2 regions of the Alteribacillus bidgolensis genome follow, and region 1 is predicted to be linked to the other one. Evidence: riboswitches for the same ligand, from Rfam matches in the RefSeq annotation. Region 1 holds a riboswitch; the other holds the start of a gene.
What was found. Region 1 has a riboswitch for lysine ahead of dapA (4-hydroxy-tetrahydrodipicolinate synthase). Riboswitches for the same ligand answer to the same signal wherever they lie in the genome.
Positions count from the first base shown of each region.

Region 2: another riboswitch for lysine. It lies ahead of CEF16_RS18880 (Na+/H+ antiporter NhaC family protein); the one in region 1 lies ahead of dapA (4-hydroxy-tetrahydrodipicolinate synthase).

Region 1 covers NZ_KZ614149.1:708,934-716,670, reverse strand. Annotated here, with positions in the region: gene CEF16_RS03760 (hypothetical protein) at 1-204, opposite strand, end outside; gene CEF16_RS03755 (hypothetical protein) at 439-942, shown strand; lysine riboswitch at 1,514-1,697, shown strand; gene dapA (4-hydroxy-tetrahydrodipicolinate synthase) at 1,851-2,738, shown strand; gene yidD (membrane protein insertion efficiency factor YidD) at 2,860-3,087, shown strand; gene CEF16_RS03740 (DMT family transporter) at 3,084-4,019, opposite strand; gene CEF16_RS03735 (hypothetical protein) at 4,042-5,409, opposite strand; gene CEF16_RS03730 (M24 family metallopeptidase) at 5,647-6,864, opposite strand; gene CEF16_RS03725 (aldehyde dehydrogenase family protein) at 6,943-7,737, opposite strand, start outside.
Region 2 covers NZ_KZ614149.1:3,802,265-3,810,001, forward strand. Annotated here, with positions in the region: gene CEF16_RS18880 (Na+/H+ antiporter NhaC family protein) at 1-1,255, opposite strand, end outside; lysine riboswitch at 1,446-1,598, opposite strand; gene CEF16_RS18885 (Cof-type HAD-IIB family hydrolase) at 1,890-2,798, opposite strand; gene CEF16_RS23910 (hypothetical protein) at 3,323-3,469, shown strand; gene CEF16_RS18890 (peptide chain release factor 3) at 3,579-5,162, opposite strand; gene CEF16_RS18895 (STAS domain-containing protein) at 5,650-6,498, opposite strand; gene CEF16_RS24995 (hypothetical protein) at 6,766-6,900, shown strand; gene CEF16_RS25135 (CAP domain-containing protein) at 7,284-7,737, shown strand, end outside.

The sequences.
Region 1 (7,737 bases):
TTCCTTGCAAAGCTCCATGTTAATTTGAGCCATTTCTAAATATCCTTGTTTCATTTGGTTTTCTAAATCGGATGTTTTCCGTTGTTCAATTTGTTCTTGCAACACATTACGAAAGAAAGAATTTTTTTCTTCCTCCGTAAGGTGCTCAATTTCAGAATAAATCTCTTCTGGAAGTTCTAATGCAATTTGCTGAAATTGAGACATACCTGGACGGCCCCCCATGCATGGTTTATTCCCACCCATCATTATAAATGATTTTCTTTAGTAAATAAAACGTATTTTCTAATAAATTTTATTCTCTCCCTTCAAATTTTATAAAATATAGCCTGTTTTAAAGGAAAAATTTATTTAATAAGAATAATCTTTTCATATTCTGTCTCATACTACATAATGCCACATTATTCAATTTTTATTACAGTGGAGAAGGGAGGCATTTGATTGAAAAAGGCAATTTCATATCTAATCTGTTGTTTTCTTATATCTGGTTGTAATCCTGTACAAAAGGAACAGAGTGAAAACACAGAGTTAAAAACAGAACCTAGTTCCTATGAACAAAAGAAAGATTATCAAGTAAATGATAAACTTAAAAATGCAGCTAATGAATATGAGGATTATCTCACCTATTTTCATCGCTCTTTACGTCAGGTAGCTGATGAGGTGCAAAGAAATGATATTAATGAGTATTGGGTACAAAAACAGCTAAATCAAATGCTAAAGAAGACAGATGATATTACATCTGACGTACCAAACGCTTTTGAGCCGCTCAAAGAAGTTCAGTTAAGTGCAGCTTATGAGTTGAAGATGGCAAAAACAAATGCCTCTGATTGTTTTAAATCTAATAACCATTGTCAGGAAATGCAAACTCATTTAAACAATTTGTTTTATGTTGACAAAACAATGGATGAAACGTATAAAGACATTTTATTTGATAATGGGTTATAACAATAGGGGAGTTAACCCATAAGTCAATTTTCGGCAAGCGCAGCTGGAATATACTCACTTTCACCCTCAGGGCACAAGGGCGGCATCTACTCCAACTCTCTTTGCTCGTACTCGTAGTGTCCTTTGCCGCGGACGACGGTTCAGTCTTCTTGTATGCAAACCTTCGAGGTAATCATAATGTCCTATTTTTAACAGGAGTCTCACATATTCCAGTTGCCAAATAACCATCTAACCTTTTGCTACAGTCCCTCTAGACATTGTAAAACGCCTAAATTACTACAGAAATGGACACCACCCCGGTTTTCAGAGGAAGTGGGCTTCTCCGCTGCGAATTTTTTAGCAGGAATTTTGTCGGTCAAGATATAGCAGAAGTACTCTTACTAATTTTCTATGATGTAGAAGAACGTCAACAAAAAGTACTGATCTTACTTTTTCCCTCTGTGAACAACAGTTTGATTGATATAAAATTTTTTTAGTAATTTTTTTTAAATCAATTGCAATTCTATTCATGGTCTGGTAAAGTTTTCAGTAACGAAAATATTATAAATTAATTTCCTACTTCTTTATAAGAAGTGAGGTTAGAGGCGCAAAGACCATGAGTAAGCATTAGGAGGAACATGAGGTCCAGTGATTTTTGCTGAAAGGGGGATTTGCCGAAGCAGACAACTTCTCATGAGTTGGATGCTGGTTTCGTATTTAATAAGTACGAAACTGTCATATAGCATGCTGATGCTATATGGAGGGCTATCTCACGCATAAACGGTTCTGTTTATAGCTGGAACGTTCATGCAACAATGAGGCTCTCATTGTTGTTTTTTTGCGTAACTTTGAATTTTCCGGTGAGAACCGGCCCTCCTCTGTAAATTGTTATTAACGAGACTTTAATCTCTAACAGAGGGTGATTGAAAATGAATTTTGGAAGAATTAGTACAGCAATGGTAACACCATTTGATAATCTCGAAGAAGTAGATTACAGTGCAGTGACAAAGTTAGTAAACCATCTTATTTCTAACGGATCAGACAGCTTAGTTATAGCAGGAACGACAGGTGAATCTCCTACTTTGTCAAAAGAAGAAAAACTTACGCTTTTTGAGCATGTCGTAAAAGTAGTAAACGGACGCGTTCCAGTTATTGCAGGTACGGGATGTAATAATACAAAAGCTTCGATAGAATTAACAAAAAAAGCGGAAAAAACCGGCGTAGATGCAGTCATGCTAGTTACTCCTTATTATAGCAAACCATCTCAAGAAGGTATGTATCTGCATTTCAAAAAAGTGGCCGAGTCTACTCAGCTTCCGGTTATGCTCTACAATATTCCCGGAAGAAGTGCTGCTGGCCTCACACCTGAAACAATTATTCGTTTGGCTGAAACAGAAAATATTATGGCCGTTAAAGAGGCTAGCGGTGATTTAGATGCGATGGCATATATCATCGAACACACACCTGAAGATTTCCTTTTATACAGCGGAGACGATAGTTTAACACTTCCTGTAATGTCTATTGGAGGAGCTGGGGTAGTCTCTATTTCTTCCCATATTATCGGTAATGAAATGCAGGATATGGTGCAAAGCTTTTTAAATGGTCATCCCCAATATGCTTCCAAACGCCATAGAGAGCTGCTTCCTACCATGAAATCAATGTTTACAGCTCCAAGCCCTTCCCCTGTAAAAGCTGCTTTAGAAATTCAGGGGATAATATCAGGGGATGTAAGACTCCCAATGGTTCGGTTGAATGAGGAAGAAATGAATATGCTCCGCTCTACTCTGCGGCCAAAAACAACATTTTACGTTAGTTAATTTAAAATGGACTGTTTCTTCCTTATTGTTTGGAAGAAACAGTCCGTTTTCTTTTGGTGTCTACAGCTAAATATGAATATTCTATATTTTGAATAGTATAACTTAAAAGGGGTGTTAACTCTTGAAGATCATTCTCCTTACCTTTATATCTTTCTACCGGAAATTTATTTCTCCTTTCACTCCCCCGACATGTCGTTTTTATCCTACTTGTTCACAATATGGTAAAGAGGCAATTGAACGATTCGGTGCTGTTAAAGGCGGATGTTTAACCATCGTTAGAGTTTGTAAATGTCACCCTTTTCACCCTGGTGGCTTTGACCCGGTACCGAAGAAAAAACGCCAATCTTAATGCTGATGTGCTTTGCGTCGATAATTGATCCACTTTTGCTCCACGTACCCCGTACCTAATAAAACGCCTCCTACTATAAAAATGAAGCCTGTCAGTTGAGCAGGATACACCGTTTCTTTTAAAAGGACAGCTGAACTTATTAATCCGAAGAATGGAACAAGGTTATTAAATACTGCTGTTTCACCAGCTCCTATCTTCTGAATGGAGCTGTTAAATAGCTGGTGCCCTAAAGCAGTAGCCAGTACAGCAGAGCCAAAAAAAATCAGCCAGACAAATAAAGGAGCCTTAAATACTTGTGCTATCCCGCCCGGTTCCATAAACAAACTGATAAGCAGAAGGCCTGCCGACCCAATTAAAAACATAAAACCTGTCATAGCTCGCGGGTGCAGCGTAGTGGTCGCTTTTTTTATATAGATAAAGCTGACTGCTTGTGAAAACATACTTAAGAATATCAGTACATCACCAGATGACAGACCGCTGACTTGACTGCCAGATCCTGCAATGGTTAACAGTCCGACACCAATAAAACCTAACACTACTCCTAAAAATCGAGTTTTTGTCACCGGGTCTCCTAGTATTATCATTGCTAAAAGGGAGGTAGTTAATGGAACAAGCGCTAGAATTAAAGACGTATTAACCGCAGAAGTACTCATAAGACCCAAAGCTAAGAAAAAATGGTGGCCAATTACACCAAATACTGAGGCTGCCGCAATATGCTTTAGTTCTTTTCTAGAAATCTTTCGCCATTCATTACAGCATAACATTATAATCACTATAATAGCTCCAGCAACCATAATACGTAAGGTCTGCATGCTTGCAGGAGGCATGTATGCAACTAATACTTTTAAAGCAACTACATTTAATCCCCATAAAACCATTACACCAATGACAAACAAGTAATTGATCCATATTTTATTTTGTTGATTCATCATACTTCCTTTCTTGTTAACGAAGCTATCTTGCTTGAATCCACTCAAAAACAGTTAAAAGTAATGTAAATACGATAAGAGCTGTGAAGGCAAATCCTGCATTTTTTTTCACAATATTCCATGGACGTTCCTTCATTAAGTGCGCTCCCATGAGGATAGAGCCGGAAAATGGCGATATTTGGGTTGATAAAGTCCAAGCGCACAAAAGCAATATTCCCATAAAAGCAGGAGGAACCCCAAATTGTTCTGGAGTTAAAGAGCTGCCAAGCCCTGAGACAATAATGACAGGATGAACACCGATAAAAGCTAGAAACATTACACTTACTATAAGAATAAGAATTAACAAAGGGATAATACCTTTGGAAATCCATAAAATTGCGTCAGCAAGTAAGTTTCCGGCATTACTTCTAGCCAGCGCTTCTCCAAAAAAACCAGCTGTTATAAATATACCAATCTCATTGTTTAAACGTTCAAAAGAATGAGAAATGTGATGAAAAGCAGCTTGTAAATATCCCTGTGCCGTCCCTATCGAAACGGACCATACGAGCGGATATCCAAGAGCAAGAATCGAGACGACCGTTAACATGTTTACTGGCAATACTATTTCTATAGCAATAGATAAAAATAATAATATTATAATGTAAAAAGATAAACCTTTTAAGGGAGACGTACCGTGATAAAAATTATTTCTTGATTTCGAATCATTTTGTATATATTCTTCTTTAGAAAATGTTATAAATGGATAAAAAACCGCAACGAGAATTGTATAGACGACAGCTATGAGAAATCCATATCCCCCTACTTCTTGCCACGTCAGCTCATATAGAATGAGAACAAGCCCCACATTGACAAAATAAGGCGACCACAGCATACAAAAGCCAAATCCTCTTAAGAGTGTTAATCCAAACTTCTTATTTTCAAAGGAAGAAAAACTTTCGGAACCTATTTTATATACAAGCGGCATAGAACCCAAATTAAGTAATGATCCCATAAAGGCTGTCAATATGTAGCCAAGGCGATAAGGATGAGCTTGTCTGCTTTTTTCTCTTTTGCGTAAAGCTGTTTGTAAAGCTTGTAAATAACCAGCTTCCGACATTAATACCCCAAATAAAGGGATGAGTAAAAATAATCCTAATAGGTTCAGATTTTCTCCAAAACTAAATAGTGCCTCCAAAAAAGAAACGTTATAAAATAAAAAAAGTATACTTCCACTGATCAAAAGAAGTAATACTACAAACCGATTGGCTCCATTCATTTTTTTTAATGCTGACAGTAATAATAAAAAAGCAATAGAACTGTATATAGAAGTAAGTATTTGTGAAGGGAAAAATACACTCACTAAATAGATGACAACTGCCAAAAAAGAGGTAATCCCAAGGTAGGTTTGTTTCATATATATTCTCTCCGCCTTCCTGCAAACCTCACCTTATCTTATTTTCACTATTATATGCTAACATGTAAAGTGCCGACTGAACAGTATTTTGCTTATTAGATAAAGCTTATACTATTTATTCATACCAGCACGTCCTCGCTTTTGGCAGCTACTCATCTGGGTTAGTTTCTGTATGAAATTTTAATCGTGAAAAAATCTGCAGCGGATATCTTCCACTACAGAGAACGGAAATGCTTGTTAGGAACCTGTGTGTTCTTTATGAGCTCTAGTCATGGCTGATATATTGGATGGCTTTTTGATATAAAGTTCTCTTGGAACGTTTGCAAACGTTTCACAGCCATTGTCCGTGATCCTTATAGACTCCGTAATTTCTACTCCATAATTATCAAGCCATATTCCAGGCATTAAATGAAAGGTCATGTTCGGCTGTAATATCGTTCGGTCACCTTTTCGAAAGCTTACTGTGTGCTCACCCCAATCAGGTGGAAAACTTAAACCAATCGAATAGCCAAGTCTAGACTCCTTAAAATAACCTCGTTTTGCTATTGTTTTGCTCCAGATGCTTTCAACTTCTTCTGCAGTCATCCCTGGTTTTATAGCATCCATAGTCGTTTCGATACCCTCTACAACCACCTCTGCCAGATCTTTTACTTTGTCTGGTGCCTCTCCTATAGCCATTGTTCTTGCCATTGGAGTGTGATAACGGCGATAGCAGCCAGCAATTTCGATCGTTAAATAATCACCATGTTTGTACCTGCGATCTGTCCAAGTTAAATGGGGGCTTGCCGTGTTTTCACTGGTGGGAATCATCGGTACGATCGATGTGTAGTCTCCGCCAAATTCTGCAGTACCGCTAATTTGAGCTTGATAAATAGCTGCTGCTACATCATTTTCCCGCATCCCGACATCAGCAGTATAATATGCAGCATGCAGCGCATTTTCTAAAATTTTTGCTGCTTTTTTCATGCATTCAATTTCATTATCAGATTTTATTAAACGCACCCAGTTAACCAAAGTGCTGAAATTCCTAAATTCGGCATTCGGAAGTCCTTGAGTGATTCGCTCATAACACATGCCCGTAAAATAAAAAGCGTCCATTTCCAGGCCGATTTTACGATTTCCTTGGCCTATTTCATTCAATATATTGGCAACAAAATCCATCGGATGCCTAATCGTTGATTGTACAAATTCATCTGGATAAGGAATGATATGATTCTCGTCTAACCAAGTTGTGATTTTTGCACTATGAGCATCCATCTCCCTTCCTATCCAAATGGGCTGCTCCTCATCAATCATAACGACTAAGATTTGATGCACATAAAAAGACCAAGCATTGTAGCCTGTTAAATAAAACATATTTGAAGGATTAGAGATAAGGAGAACTTCCACTCCATATTCCATCATTTTTTGCTTTGTATGATTCATTCTTGTTAGATATTCTTCTTTAGAAAACAAGTCTGCCACCCCTTTCTGTCCTTTCTGTCTCTATAGAAAAGGATGTGCTATTCTTTATTGAATAGCACCCCAATGAATTTATTCAGTTATTTTAAAGCATACAATTCGTTCCTCTGACATTTCTCTAACAGCAAATTCAACGCCTTCTCTTCCCAGACCGGAACCTTTCACACCCCCAAAAGGCATTGCATCTATGCGGAAGTCACTGCTGTCGTTAATCATTACGCCTCCAGTATGGAGTTTTTTTGAAGCCTTTAATGCCGCATTAATATTGGAAGTGAATATACCAGCTTGAAGCCCGTAATTCACATTATTCGCTCGATCGATTGCTTCATCTAAATCCTTAACTTTAAATAAAAGAACAACTGGACCAAAAACTTCTTCTTTCACCACTTTAGCTTTTTCTGGAACTTTTTCCAAAACAGTAGGTTCGTAGTGTGCTCCATCTCTAGTCCCGCCGCTCAGAAGTGTTCCGCCTTGGTCAACTGCTTCGTTAACCCAATTTTCTATCCGCATTGCTTCTTTTTCATTAATAAGCGGTCCCATATCTGTTGACTCAGATAATTTATTACCGGTTTTAACGTCTTTTACTTTTTCGAGGAATAATTCCTTAAAAGCGTCATATGCTTCTTCTTCCACATATATTCGTTGGACACTGAGACAATTCTGGCCAGCTGCTGCGAAAGCTCCTGAAACTGTTGCTTCTGCAGCAAGCTCTATGTCTGCATCTCTTCTTACAATCGCCGGTGAATTAGAGCCAAGCTCCATTGATAATTTTTTTAAGCCGGCTTTTTTCGAGATTTTTTCTCCTGTCTCTAAGCCACCTGTAAAACTAATCATATGAACATCTTTACTTTCAATCAATGAGTCTCC
Region 2 (7,737 bases), 3.1 Mb from region 1:
TATCCAAAGCCGCTGCTATTTCACCAGCAATGGGAAGTAAGATAGAAAATGTCCCCCACGACGTTCCAGTAGAAAATGCCATAAATCCTGCTAGTAAAAACAGAAGTGCTGGAAGCAAGAATAAAGGAATGGTTCCATCGATAAAGTCGGCTAAATATTGGCCGGTTCCTAACTGATCAATAATGCTAACAATAATCCACGCAAGAATTAAAATATAAATAGCAGGAAGCATTGATTGCATCCCCGCAAAAACGGTTTTGATAAAACCAGTAACAGCAGGCCTCTTTGTCAAAGTAAGCAGCACAGTCACCCCAAGTCCAATTAAACCGCCGTAAACAAGGGAACTTGCTACGTCCGTTTCAGCAAAAACCGATAAGGCTGTTACTTCATCAGCAGCTTGTGCACCCGTTACAATCATAAATACAACCGTACTGGCAATGAGAACGAGTATAGGAATTATTAAATCACGAACTTTTCCTTTATGCTCGTCTAGATGCTGAGATTGTTCACCAGGTACACCAGTACGATCAGGGTCAAGCACTTGATGATGCATGATGGCACGTTTTTCATGGGTACGCATCGGACCAAAGTCAAGTTTCCAGACGATGGCTAGAAAAACGAATAAAAGAGCAGTCATAGCATAAAAATTCATAGGCACCATGTAGAGAAATGCCTGAAGGCCTCCGTATTGTGTTTGGTTATGACTGCTGAGAATGTCCGCAATGATGGTAATAATGTAGGCTCCCCAGCTCGATAGGGGCGCGATTACACAAATCGGTGCAGCGACAGAGTCAACAATATATGCAAGCTTTGCTCTAGAGATGTGGTGCCTGTCTGTTAGCGGCCGGCTTACTTGACCGACTGTTAAACTGTTAAAGTAATCATCAATAAAAACAAGGATACCAAATAGCAAGGTCACAAGCTGTGCTCCTATCCTCGTTTTTACTCGTTTTAACGCCCACTCCCCAAATGCACGGCTTCCGCCCGAAAAACTTATGAGAGCTGCCATGATGCCGAGAATAAGTAAAAAGAAAATAATATATAATTCCCAGTCATTGATAGAACCATCTGCTACAAAAATGCCGGCAAATATTTCCCAAATGAGGACAGCTCCTTCGGTGATTGACCAATCGCTAAGAACTAAAGCACCGATAATAATCCCAACACCCAGGGAAGGAAGAACTTTTCTTGTCGCAACAATCATTAATAAAGCAAGAATAGGGGGGAGCAGCGACAGAATAGACGGCTCGTTCATTACAACTATTCTCCTTTCTATTTCATTGTACTTTAAGAATGTTTTACTTTGTTAAAGGATCAAAATATAAGCAAAACTACGACTTCCGCCATAGGACTCGGCGGTAAGTCGAGTTTTTCTAATTATTCTAAAGCTTATGCAAAAAAACCTGCTCGGATTCCATTACCAAGCAGGTAGAACGGTCATCCCGTTTTATAGTAGTCCTCCACGAAAAGCATCGTGGCAGTCCCGCACTTATTCAATGCAGGCTCAGCCGGCTTCGGCAAATGAACCTTTTTGTCTCCAGTCGATACAACCCTTCTCCCAGAGCATACTTTTTTCATTTCGCGCCTCTACCTCACCAGCGGGATGAGGTTTTCTATTCTATTTCTTCGTATGCTGTTTCTAAAAGATCAAAATTTGTAACGTCAGAATTCATCCGCTCAAGTGTTCATGTAAAAAGAAACGTATATAATAACTGCGTTCATATAAATCTTCTCCTGTTGACAAATAAAACCAATTTACAGGAGTGTAATACTTTTGGGTTGTAGTTCACAAAGCAGAAGTCATTTCGTCATGTATGTTTGTTTAGTAAAATATTTCCACGCGGTTGGCTTTTTTGAGGACCACGAGAAATTATATCAACAGCCTTCGCTTATGGCAACTGATTTTTTTCACTGCTTTTGATAGTAAGGTTAGATGATTTTAAAATAAAATTTTCAATCGCATAGGCGACCCCGTCAATGTCATGGTGAGTTGTTGCATGGGTAGCTACTCGTTTTACATCTTCCTCGGCATTGCCCATGGCAATACTGGTCGCTGCAGCATTGAAAAGTGGAAGGTCATTATAATTATCACCGATCGCAAAAGTAGAGGATATATCTAGCCCTGCATGATTTGCAATGTGAAGAAGTCCTTTTCCTTTCTGTGTATTCGGATGCATAATCTCAAGGTTATCACGTCCTGAGGAAGTAATAAGCACATTATGCTTATCTCCCCAGGATTTCCGGCATATATCCAGCTTCTGTTCAAGCATTGATACTATAAGAAACTTATAAACGGTAAGGTCATAATCAACAATCATACTTGAAGAGTGCAGCTCTTTCATATTGGCTTGCCTGTGATGACCATCTGCTCTTCGGCGAATGGCTTCTTTTATTTCTTCTCCGCCTTCTTTGTCCTGTGTATATATGTTCAAGTCATTCATAAAAAACTCTCGGGATTTTGTCGGGGAAAATAAACCCTTGTCAGTGTAAATGTGAAAGTAATATTCATTGTCATTAAGCCACTCTACCAAGTTAATTGCTTCTTGCTGACCCATATAGGATTCTTGAATCGGTTCTCCTTCCCAATACACTCTGGCTCCATTTAAAGAAACAATTCCATCCGGCGTAACGTTTACAGATCCAAGTAAGCGTTCTACGTCTGGCAGTCCTCGTCCCGTTGCAATAATAAGTTTATGTCCTTCTGCTTGAAGCAATTTTAGTGCTTGTGCATTTTTCTCTGAAACAAATCCTTCGGAATGTAAAAGGGTTCCGTCCATATCAATTGCTACTGCGTTCATAGTTGTCACCTCAGTATAAACTATATTAAAAAACATCTTTTTAGCTGCATAAAATAAGCAGTGGCTGGATTCTTAATGAGAATAGCTAGTATGCACACGCATTTCAATTCTCATTTACAATAGGGTAACACGAAATGCACAAGAAAAGGTAGTTTCATACGTTTTAGAGTATTAAGATATTTTTATATTGCACCTTCTAATTCATTCATACATGGTGAAAATGGGGGTGCATTTCAATATGTTTAATAATAACCATAATAAAAATAACTCATCTTTGCCCCCATACACGGTAGCTGATTTATTAAATGGACATAATTTAGATATTATCGGAGCAGTCTTACTTGTTACAGGGAAACTTAAAGTGAACACGGTTAAAAATATACCGAGGAGAACCTACGGTGGAAGTTCACCTTATAGGAGATTATAAGAACGGGTCTAGTAACAAAGCGAAGAAAATGGCGAAATGACGGTTGTGATGTGATGGCAGCGGTTAAGTAGATAAAAGAGAGGATGATTTTTATAGAATGTTTGAGAATAACAACTCTTCATTTGATGGAGTGACTTTCAATAATGCAATAATATGGGCGGTATTTATAGCTTTGCTTTTATTTGGAGCTGTAGAGACCAGAGAAGGGACCGTTATTCCTGAAGTTATGGGTGGAATTAATTAAAAAACACGACTAAAACGCTATATTCGTTTAGTCGTGTTTTTTTACCGGAAGATTTTATTGTTTCATTAAGATTTTCAGTGATAAGGACTTCCGAGTATAAAGAAATTTATTATTTCATATAAGAGTTTTCGTAGAAGGTGAGTTGTGGGTATTTATCTTTTGTCATATTCATTTGGAATTCATTATCGAATAAAGCAACCATTCTTCCATCTCTGTCTACAGCCAGGTTTTTCTGGCGTTTTTTAAAGGTTTCTAATTCGTCCGGATCTCCATTGACCCACCGTGCAATCGAAAAAGGCAGTTTTTCGAGGCGAATATCTGCATTATACTCATTTTTTAAGCGATATTCCATCACTTCAAATTGCAGAACCCCTACGACACCTATTATTTGCTGTTCAGGATATTTGTTATACGTTTGAAATAACTGAACAGCACCTTCTTCAGTCAGCTGCTGTAAGCCTTTTTCAAATGATTTGTGCTTCATGGCATCTTTCACTGAAATAGCTGCAAAATGTTCTGGAGAGAAGTGAGGCATTTCATCAAATTGAAAATCACTGCTGTCAGCTAATGTGTCTCCAATTCGAAAGGTGCCTGGGTCATATAATCCAATAATATCTCCGGCATAGGCTTCTTTTACAATATTTCGGTCCTGGGCTAAAAATTGAGTAGGCTGCGCTAAACGCATTGATTTGCTAAGGCGGACATGGTTTACGTACATTCCTTGCGTATACTTACCAGAAGTTATACGTAAAAAAGCTATGCGATCACGGTGTTTTGGATTCATGTTCGCTTGAATCTTAAATACAAAACCCGAAAAGTTGTCTTGTGCCGGTGCAATATATCCTTGATCACTATCACGGCCAACAGGTGCAGGAGCCAGGTTCAAAAAGTGTTCGAGAAAGTTCTGCACCCCGAAATTAGATATAGCACTCCCAAAAAATACAGGAGTTAATTCGCCGCTCTTAATTTTACGTTCATCGTAAGGGTCGCCAGCTACGTCCAAGAGTTCCATTTCTTCTCTGAATTGAGCAAGCAGAGAAGCATCAATCATTTCATCAAGCATCGGGTCATCCGGACCGCTCGTTTGTTTGATCTCCACATGAGAAGGATTGTCTGCATTATAAAGTTCTACTTTTTTGGAATGACGGTCATATATACCATAAAAGTCCATTCCCATACCAATAGGCCAGTTCATTGGGTATGAGCGAATGCCGAGCAGGTTTTCCATTTCTTCCATGAGTTCAAATGGATCTCTTCCTTGCCGGTCGAGTTTATTGATAAATGTAAAAATAGGAATACCCCGCATACTGCAGACTTTAAACAATTTTTTGGTCTGGGCCTCGACCCCTTTTGCTGCGTCAATCAACATCGTAGCAGAGTCAGCGGCTGTCAGCGTACGATAGGTATCTTCACTAAAATCTTCGTGTCCAGGAGTGTCTAGTATATTAATTTGATGATCTTTATAGTGAAATTCCATAACAGAGCTGGTAACAGAAATACCGCGCTGTTTTTCAATTTCCATCCAGTCACTGGTTGCATGCTTTGTATTTTTCTTTCCCTTTACAGTACCAGCTTCTCGAATGGCTCCTCCAAAATAAAGAAGTTTCTCGGTTAAAGTGGTCTTCCCCGCGTCAGGGTGAGAAATAATAGCAAACGTTTTTCGAGATTGTATTTCTTCCTCTAGCTTACTCATCTATATAAACCCTTTCTCCTTCATAATCAAATAACTCAACCCTTTCATCATAAACGATCCATTAATTTTACACAAATAAATCTGTCAGCAAGAGCCAACAGATTTGGTTGATTTATCGTTTTAGGCGAGAAGACCCCCTCTTCCATTTTGTACAGGGCGTAGCCCAAAAATAAGGGGGAGATGAATCACCTTTTTGCGTAGCAAAACAAGCTTCGTATGGTATCATATTCCTGTACAGATTGCTCTTTGAAAACGGAGGATATGAGGTTCTGACAGGAAATTCGTCTGTCAGGTGAAATCTTCAACGTTCAACCGCCCCTCTCTGCTGAAAAGCGAAATCCAAGCAGTAGGCAGGAAGGTTGAGTTCAACGTACGAACGATGAGTATTAACCGCAGGGACTGCGGAGTTAGCCTGCTAAAATAACTTTCGATTACGAGAGTGTTCGCAGGAATCTACCACTTCAAGCGTTAGCTAAGTGGTGGTAGTTCAAGAAGTGTATTCTGAATGGTGTAAAAGAGCTTGTTCTAATGTTAAAAACTTAGCAATGTGTTTAAAAGAAATCCCTAACTGAACAATCGTTTGTGAAAGTTCCGGTCTCATACCGGATATACTCGCGTCAATACCCAATAGCTGTAATGCATCGATTAATTGGTTTAAATGCTGTGCAAACCATGTATTAATTGTATTAATACCAGAGAGATCAATAATAATATAGGATAATTCTAATTCCGTAGCTCTTTCTAAGGTTCTTTTTTGTAAAAACTCAGAACGCTCATCATCCATATCCCCAATTAGCGGAAGGACGGCTGTTCCTTGTTTTATTGGAACAACAGGTACAGAAATTTCCTGCATCTGAGATTTAGCATGTTCTAATTCAACAATATGCTGGTGTAAAAAAGTATGGCTGAAAGCATAAGTAGCTTGATCAAGAAGGGATTCAAATTTACTGTAAATATAAAAAGCATCGTGAAGAGGGAGATTATCTTCTAAGCAGTGCTGTTCAATAACTTCTGTTAAGATTTCTCTGTAAAATGGAAAGACAAGTAGTGCCGTAGAAAGGATTACATTGTGCTTTATACAATAATCAGCTGCTTTTTCTCCCCATGTTCTAATTTGAGATATTAAACTTCCTGATTCTGCAAGCTGATTTATGACTCCTGCGCCTATCGTAGCAAAAAGTTCCTCTCTTAGTTTAGTAATATAATCGTTGTTTTTTGCAAACCTGAAGCGAGAATCGTTATTTTGCAAATTATCCATTTTCTCGCTTAATATCGTTTTGTTTTTTAAGAGAAATTCTCCGATATTTTGTATGGTTTGCGGATTCTCGTTGTCCATTAAAATTCAACCCCTCGTTCTTTCTAAATGTTATGTATATAAAGATACAGGTATAAATCTTAAAAATAATACCCTTTTTGGTAAACATCCAAACTTATTATTCCTCTTTTCTTTTAAAAAAATTTAACACAATATGGGAAAATTTTAAAAAAATATAGGAATTACCAAATTTAGCTTTAAGAGGAAAAGACATGTGGTAAAGTGAAACTAAAGCAAGAGATGAACACAAAATGTTCATACTCTTCCATCTATAAAGGAGGAATTATAATGAGTAAAAAATTTCTTTATACTTTATTGTCTGGGATATTAGCAACAAGTGTTCTAGCGGCTTGCGGTGACGTGGAAGAGGATCCTGCGATGGAAGAAGACGGCGGCATGGAAGAAGACGCTGGAATAGAATAAAAAAATACAATGACGAAAGCGCTGATGGAAGCAGCGCTTTTTTTTTACACTGTTAGTTAGGTGTTTGCTTTTTAAAGCGATAACCCAAGAAAAGTAAAAAGCTCATCAGTAATCAAGCAAGACTTTATTACGTATACTTTCCGTATTTATTACATCTTTGTAACAATAAGAGAGTAAAAAGACCTAAATATTGAACGATTTAACGCAACTTTAGATGTGTAATGTCATAAATAAAAGTATTTTTGTAATTAAATATTGAAAAGAATTAAAAGTGAAATAAGCATATCGTTTCAATGAAGTAATTAACATATGGTACCAACAATTTCCCTCCCCCCTTTCGAAGTTTCATAGTTATGGCATAATAAGTGGCGGAGGTGTTAAATATGAAAAAAATCGTTTTATCACTTGCCGTATTAATTGCTTTCCCAGCGGCAGTGAATGCTCATGAAAGTCAACCAGTTGAGTCTGGAGAACTCTTTTCAAAATTAGCTGAACAGAGTAACTTGACGGAAAACGAGTTATTTCAAGCTATTCCGGAATTAGAAGAGTTGGATGTATATAATATAATAGAACAATACACTAATCCGGGGGAAGTAACGGAACAACCTGATGAAGGTCAAGCGGCAGAGGAAGAAGAAACAACACCAGCTGCTGAACAAACAGCAGAGGAAGAAGAAACAACACCAGCTGCTGAACAAGCGGCAGAGGAAGAAGAAACAACTCCAACTGCTGAAGAACAAGCTCCAGCTGCAGAGCAGCAAGCTCCTGCGAATGAAGATACAGCAACTGAACAAGAAACAGTAAATGACGAAGAAGTTGCAAGTGAAAGTGAATTTG